Regions from separate parts of the Streptomyces sp. NPDC058812 genome, predicted to be linked through region 1. Evidence: riboswitches for the same ligand, from Rfam matches in the RefSeq annotation. Region 1 holds a riboswitch; each other region holds the start of a gene.

The links. Region 1 has a riboswitch for cyclic di-AMP ahead of ACFW48_RS31945 (C40 family peptidase). Riboswitches for the same ligand answer to the same signal wherever they lie in the genome.
Region 2: another riboswitch for cyclic di-AMP. It lies ahead of ACFW48_RS21735 (M23 family metallopeptidase); the one in region 1 lies ahead of ACFW48_RS31945 (C40 family peptidase).
Region 3: another riboswitch for cyclic di-AMP. It lies ahead of ACFW48_RS10815 (transglycosylase SLT domain-containing protein); the one in region 1 lies ahead of ACFW48_RS31945 (C40 family peptidase).

What each region holds. Positions count from the first base shown of each region.
Region 1 covers NZ_JBHYOB010000021.1:9,848-12,102, reverse strand. Annotated here, with positions in the region: gene ACFW48_RS31950 (ATP-binding protein) at 86-580, shown strand; gene ACFW48_RS31945 (C40 family peptidase) at 671-1,144, opposite strand; cyclic di-AMP (ydaO/yuaA leader) riboswitch at 1,148-1,292, opposite strand; gene ACFW48_RS31940 (hypothetical protein) at 1,663-1,971, opposite strand; gene ACFW48_RS31935 (ATP-dependent Clp protease proteolytic subunit) at 1,979-2,255, opposite strand, start outside.
Region 2 covers NZ_JBHYOB010000010.1:53,818-56,072, forward strand. Annotated here, with positions in the region: gene ACFW48_RS21730 (M16 family metallopeptidase) at 1-864, shown strand, start outside; cyclic di-AMP (ydaO/yuaA leader) riboswitch at 1,056-1,220, shown strand; gene ACFW48_RS21735 (M23 family metallopeptidase) at 1,233-1,997, shown strand; gene ACFW48_RS21740 (GntR family transcriptional regulator) at 2,196-2,255, shown strand, end outside.
Region 3 covers NZ_JBHYOB010000004.1:271,940-274,194, forward strand. Annotated here, with positions in the region: gene ACFW48_RS10810 (polyprenyl synthetase family protein) at 1-374, opposite strand, end outside; cyclic di-AMP (ydaO/yuaA leader) riboswitch at 1,065-1,232, shown strand; gene ACFW48_RS10815 (transglycosylase SLT domain-containing protein) at 1,238-1,738, shown strand; gene ACFW48_RS10820 (HAD family hydrolase) at 1,797-2,255, opposite strand, start outside.

The DNA of each region.
Region 1 (2,255 bases):
GGCGGCGAAGCACCAGTCCGGGACCGTACTCGAACCATCCGCTCCGTGTCCGGCTGCGGTCCCGTGGGAAAGGGACGACGTCGCCATGGCAGACCATCTGGAAGCATCCGTCACTCTGCCGAGCGATCCCGCCTCGGTGGCCGCCGCGCGTACCTACGTGGTCGGCACACTGGCGGAGTGGGGCCTGCCGCCGGACACCGACGTGTCCGAAACCGTCCGGCTCATCGTCTCGGAGCTGACGACCAACGCGGTCCAGCACACGTTCGGGCAGTCGCCCACCTTCACCGTGGACCTCGTGCTCGACCGTGACGAGCGGCTGCGCATCGGAGTCACCGACAGCCACCCGAGGTTTCCCAGACGCCTACCCGCCGCCGTGCAGCAGGACAACGGCCGCGGCATGGTGATCATCCGCTGGCTGACGGCGGAGTGCGGCGGCAAGCTGAGAGTGCGGCCCACGCGCGAGGGCGGCAAGACCGTCTCCATCGAGTTGCCCTGGGCGCCGCCGGGCGGTCCGGAGTGCGCCGAACCGGCGGTCACGGCCGCGGTGCGGGCCGTGGGAAGGCAGGAGCCCCAGCGGTGAGGCGCCGACGGCACCCGGCGCGCCGCAGGCGGATACCGCGCACCCGAGGGGGTGACGGCGGGTCAGGACGCCGTCACCCCCTCGGGCGGGCTACTTGACCCGGCCGTACCAGACGCTGCCGGTCCAGATCTTCTGCAGACGCACCACGTCCCCGGTCTTCGGGGCGTGCCAGATCTTGCCCTTCCCGGCGTAGATGCCGACGTGGTAGATGCTGCGGCCCGAGTGGAAGAACACCAGGTCCCCGGTCTTGCGGTTCTTGGCGGAGATGTGACGGGTCTTGTTGTACTGCTGGGCGGCGGTGCGCGGCAGCTTCTTGCCGGCCTTCTTGAACGAGTACAGCGTCAGCCCCGAGCAGTCGAACCTGCTTGGTCCGACGGCGCCCCATTTGTAGGGTGCGCCCTTCTTGGAGGCAGCGATCTTGAGGGCCTTCGTCGCATGGCTCGCCGCGGCCGCCTCGGAGGCGACGCCGGGGACCACTACGGAACCGCCCACGGCGGCGAGGGTGAGGGCCGAGGCCGTACCGGCACGGGCCATCAGCGACGGGACACGATTGAGCGCGGACATGCGCAACCCTTCGTCAGCCGCCTGTGAAGGATGACCTGTCGGATTCGGGCTGGCGAAGTTGCCCGGCCGCACGGGTGCGGCTTCACCCCAAGGGCTGCTCGGCCCGGCGCGTCTCCCGCGGAGACGACCGTTCCGGCGACCCGTCGTGCTCGGGTCCTCCACTCCTGCCGATCCACTCCTGTCGACCGGTCGTCCGGGCGGCGGCAGGACTCGGCGTCCGCCCGGACCGCCCCGCCGCTGCGGCGGGGGCTTGTCGTCAGTCACGGATCTTGTCTCGCCCCATGGGAAAATCCCAACGGAACGTGCCCTTTGTGTTGTTACTCACCACTCGCCCGTTCGGGTGGACGCCTCTGTGTTCGAGCCGCCGGTGGGTGTGGTGACGACCCCGGGACCAGCGACGCAGTGGCTCATTGCGCCGTCCGGACACGCGGGTCGCGCAAGCTCGGCCGGTCGGAAATCAGAGGGTTTCCTACGCCGAAAGGCGGTACGCCGTTTGGTCCGTTTCAACTCCGGGTGCCTCAACGGTCGGAGCGGGGCGGCAGACCGACTCGCGCCGTCCGTCGTTCACCGTCCAGCACGCGCAGCGCCCGGGCCAGGGTGGTGGCGTGCAGCTCGGTCTCGCGCCGCCGGTGCATCAGCGCCAGCGCGTCGCGCAGGGCGGCCGCCTTGCCGACCAGCGCCTGGGCGGCCCGCAGCCCGCGATAGGTGTCGCCCTCCTGCGCGGGGTTGATGCGCCCGAGCAGGTCGACGACGTCCAGGTACCGGTCGATCAGCTCGGCCTCGGCGCGGGTCAGGGCGGGCAGAGGCGGCAGTTCCGGTGGCAGCATCGCCGGATCACCTCGCGCCGGGTGCCGGAGACGTGGCCCTGCGGCTGGGTACGACCCGGTCCACCAGGCCGTACTCCAGGGCCTGTTGTGCGTCCAGGACGGTGTCCCGCTCGATGTCCGCGCTCACCTGCTCGGGACCGCGGCCCGTGTGCCGTACGAGGATCTCCTCCAGGCGGGCGCGGATGCGGATCAACTCGTCGGCCTGGATGGCCAGGTCGCTCGCCTGCCCCTCCACCGGCACGGTGAGCGCGGGCTGATGGATGACCATCCGTGCGCCCGGCAGG
Region 2 (2,255 bases), on a different contig from region 1:
CGTATGTCGCGCCCGCGCCAGGGCACCGAGGAGACGGTCGCGAGCATCGACTCGCCGGCCGTACGCGCCTTCTACGAGAAGCACGTCCGACCCGCCACCGCCACCGCCGTGGTCGTCGGCGACCTCACCGACGTCGACCTCGACGCGCTGCTCGGCGAGACACTGGGCGCGTGGACCGGCTCCGTGGCCGAGGCGCGTCCCGTACCCCCGGTGAACGCCGACGACACCGGCCGGGTCGTCATCGTGGACCGGCCCGGTGCCGTCCAGACGCAGCTGCTGATCGGCCGCACCGGCGCCGACCGGCACGACCGCGTGTGGCCCGCGCAGGTGCTCGGCACCTACTGCCTCGGCGGGACCCTCACCTCGCGCCTGGACCGGGTCCTGCGCGAGGAGAAGGGTTACACCTACGGCGTACGGGCGTTCGGGCAGGTCATGCGCTCCGCGCCCGACGGCACGGGCGCCGCGATGCTCGCCATCAGCGGCTCCGTGGACACCCCCAACACCGGCCCCGCCCTGGAGGACCTGTGGACGGTGCTGCGCAAGCTCGCCGCGGAAGGTCTCACCGACGCCGAGCGTGACGTGGCCGTGCAGAACCTGGTGGGCGTGGCGCCGCTGAAGTACGAGACGGCGGCCGCCGTCGCGAGCACGCTGGCCGACCAGGTCGAGCAGCACCTGCCCGACGACTACCAGGCCACGCTCTACCGCCAACTCGCCGCCACGGGCACCGTGGAGGCCACGGCGGCGGTCGTGAACGCCTTCCCGGTGGACCGTCTGGTGACGGTCCTCGTCGGCGACGCGGCGCAGATCAAGGAGCCCGTCGAGGCCCTCGGCATCGGTGAAGTCACCGTGGTGGCGGCCGAGTAGCGGCACACGCGCGCGGTGGCCCTGGTGACCGGAGTGTCACCAGGGCCGCCATTTGTCCGAATTGAGGGAGAGGCTGCCCGTCTGCCCTGTGGCGTGCGCTACAAAAAGCTTGTTGCGTTTGAGGATTGAACACAGCCGCGTTTAGCGTCATCCGGGCTGTTCGTCAGGCAGTGCGCCGCACCCGCGGCACCGGACAGTCATCGCCGAGTCCCCGTACGGCGCGAGCCAGGGGAGCCGGGGACCCATCGCAGTCCCTGGGGTGAATCGGACGCCCGCGCGCGCAGCGAGGGGGTCCGTAGGAGACCTTCCACCTCCGAACCCGTCAGCTAACCCGGTAGGCGAGAGGGAAGGAAAGGACCAGCCTCTACATGGCGTTCACGCGCGCCACCGGGAAGCACCGTCGTCCCAGCCGGGTGCACCGCACCACCGCCCGCGCGGCGGGTGTCGCGGCCCTCGCCACCACCGGCGTCGTCGGCACCCTCGCGGCTCCGGCGCTCGCCGCCGAGCCCCAAGCGGAGCAGAGCGGACTCACCCCGGTCATCACCATCGGCGACTCCATAGCCGACGAGATCGACGCCCAGGCCACCGCGCAGGAGCAGGCGGCCCTGGACGCCGCCGCCCGTGAGGCGGCCCAGGAGGCCGCGCGCGAGCGGGCGGCCGAGGCGGCCAAGGAGGCGCGCGAGGCCAAGGAGCGCGCCGCGCGCGAGGCGGAGCGCGAGCGCCTCAACACCTTCGTGTCGCCGATCACCGCCTCCTACGTCTCCACCGCCTACCAAGCCGGCAGCTCGCTGTGGTCCTCCGGCAGCCACACCGGCATCGACTTCCACGCCTCCAGCGGCACGTCCGTGCACGCGGTCGGCGTCGGCACCGTCGTCGAGGCCGGCTGGGGCGGGGCGTACGGCAACCAGGTCGTGATCAAGATGCACGACGGCACGTACACCCAGTACGGCCACCTGTCGTCCGTCGGTGTCTCGGTCGGCCAGGCGGTCGTCCCGGGGCAGCAGATCGGCCTGTCCGGCGCCACCGGCAACGTCACCGGACCGCACCTGCACTTCGAGGCCCGTACCAGCCCCGAGTACGGCTCGGACATGGATCCCGTCGCCTACCTCCGCTCCCACGGCGTGAACGTCTGACGACGGACGGTACGACATCCGAAAGCCCCGGCTCTCCGAGCCGGGGCTTTCGGATTTCTTTCCCTCGGTGGAAGCGTCGTTGACCAAAAAATATCCATGAAATCCGCCCTGCCGTCGGAATATGCGCTTGATTGGCCTAGAGTCACTGAGCACACGTCAATCGTCGACGTTTCACGGGGATTAAGGCGGAGGTCGGGCATGCGTATTCCGGCGCACTCGGTGTGCACGGCGATCCGGGACGACATCGTCACCGGCGTC
Region 3 (2,255 bases), on a different contig from region 1:
AGGAAGTCGCCGGTGAGGACCGCGACCGAGTTGTCCCAGCGGGTGTTGGCGCTGGGCACGCCGCGCCGTACGGCGGCCTCGTCCATCACGTCGTCGTGGTACAGGGTGGCGAGGTGGGTCAGCTCCACGACGACGGCCGAGGGCACGATCCCGGGGGCGTAGCGGTCGCCGAACTGAGCGGAGAGCATCACCAGCAGTGGCCGGAAACGCTTACCGCCGGCCCGCACCAGATGCTGGGCGGCCTCCGTGATGAACGGAACCTCGCTTTTGGTTGCCTCAAGCAACCCTTCCTCGACCGCGACCAATCCGGCCTGGACATCGGCTTCCAGAGCCTGGTCCCGCACGCTCAGCCCGAACGGCCCGACGACGGTCACGAGGGGTCTCCTGTCTGCTGGTGTCTACTGGCGATTACCTGGTTTGTCGATAGGTCGCTGCCACCACTCAAGTCAGCGTATCCGGTCACCTTTCGATCACCGCTAGCGCCCACCGTTACAGGCCGGTCGGTATCGGATCATGCACGGTATGTTTTTGATCAGGTGATATGAGCAGATATTGATCGCCATCACCAGGGGCCGGATCCCGCCACCGAAGATCACATCACCCCTCCCAACGGCCCGCACTCCGAATACGTCACCCGCTCGGGTCACCCGATCCCGTCCCGAACGGATGCCCGCACGACGCGCGGAAACACCGGCCAGGACGGGGCCGGAGACGAGCACACGCGCGGCGGCGGGCCCACCCGGCCACCGGTCGAGACCCGAAGCCCTCCACACCTGCGGCCGATTGACTCCAAGTTGGCCCTAATGCCCGATTTGCCATCCTTGTTGAGGCCAGTGAGTTGGCTCACTTCACCCCACCTGTAGGCAACCCTGCCGCCGACTGTGCCCTCCCTTTGCCCCGCAAGCCAGTTGAGCCTTGGCAGCCGCAAAGGATCAAGCGCCTCAAACACCTCAGACCAAGGTCAACAGGCGCGTTGGGTGATTCCTGCACTTGTTTCGGACATGTGCTCTCGCATACGTTCCCGGCCTGTCGGGCGGACGCCGAATCCTGCCACCGCCCGGACGCACAGTCATCCGCCAACAAACTCGCAGGCAGGAGCGGGGGACCCAGGTAAGTCGCCGCACCGGTCACCACCGGAGCGGCTCGGGGTGAAGCCGTGCCCGTCAGGGCCCGGCCGGGCACCTCCCCGCCCGAACCCGACAGCTCACCTCGCAGGCGTAAGGAGAGGGACTCAAGCATGTCTGCCAACGGTCAGAACCGTCACGCCCGCACCGCCCGCCTCGCCCGGAAGCTCGCCGTGGCCGGCACCGGCGCCGCCGTGCTCGCCCTGCCGCTCATCGGGGCCACCAGCGCCTCCGCGGCCACCCCGGCCGCCACCACGGCCGCCGCGACCGCCTCCACCGCGGCGACGACGTACCCGGACAACCTCGACGGCTGGATCCGGGAGTCGCTCGACGTCATGGCCCAGCACGGCATCCCCGGGTCGTACGAGGGCATCCACCGCAACATCATGCGGGAGTCGTCCGGCAACCCGCTCGCCATCAACAACTGGGACATCAACGCCATCAACGGCACCCCGTCCAAGGGCCTGCTCCAGGTGATCGACCCGACCTTCCAGGCGTACCACGTGCCCGGCACCTCCTGGGACCCGTACGACCCGGTCGCCAACATCACCGCCGCCTGCAACTACGCGGCCGACCGGTACGGCTCGATGGACAACGTCTTCGGCGCGTACTGAGTCGCACTCTGAGCCGTAGCACGGGGCTCTGCGCCGTAGCACGGGGCTCTGCGCCGTACTACGAGGCTCTGAAGATCCGTTCGAGGACGACGGCCACGCCGTCGTCCTCGTTCGTCAGGGTGACCTCGTCGGCCACCGCCTTGAGTTCGGGGTGGGCGCCCGCCATGGCGACACCGTGGGCCGCCCAGTCGAACATGGGGATGTCGTTGGGCATGTCCCCGAAGGCGATCGTCCGCCGCCGGCTCAGGCCCAGGCGCTCGGCGGCCAGCGCCAGGCCGGTGGCCTTGGTGATGCCGCACGGCTGGAGCTCCACCGTCCCCGGCCCCGACATCGTGACCGTGGCGAGGGAACCGACCACCGCGCGCGCCGTCGCCGCCAACTCGTCGTCGGACAGCTCGGGATGGCGCAGCAGCACCTTGCTGATCGGCGCGCTCCACAGCTCGTCGCGCCGCTCGACCCGCACCGCGGGCAGCGTCGGGTGAGGCATCAGGTATCCCGGCTCGATGAGCGTCAGGCC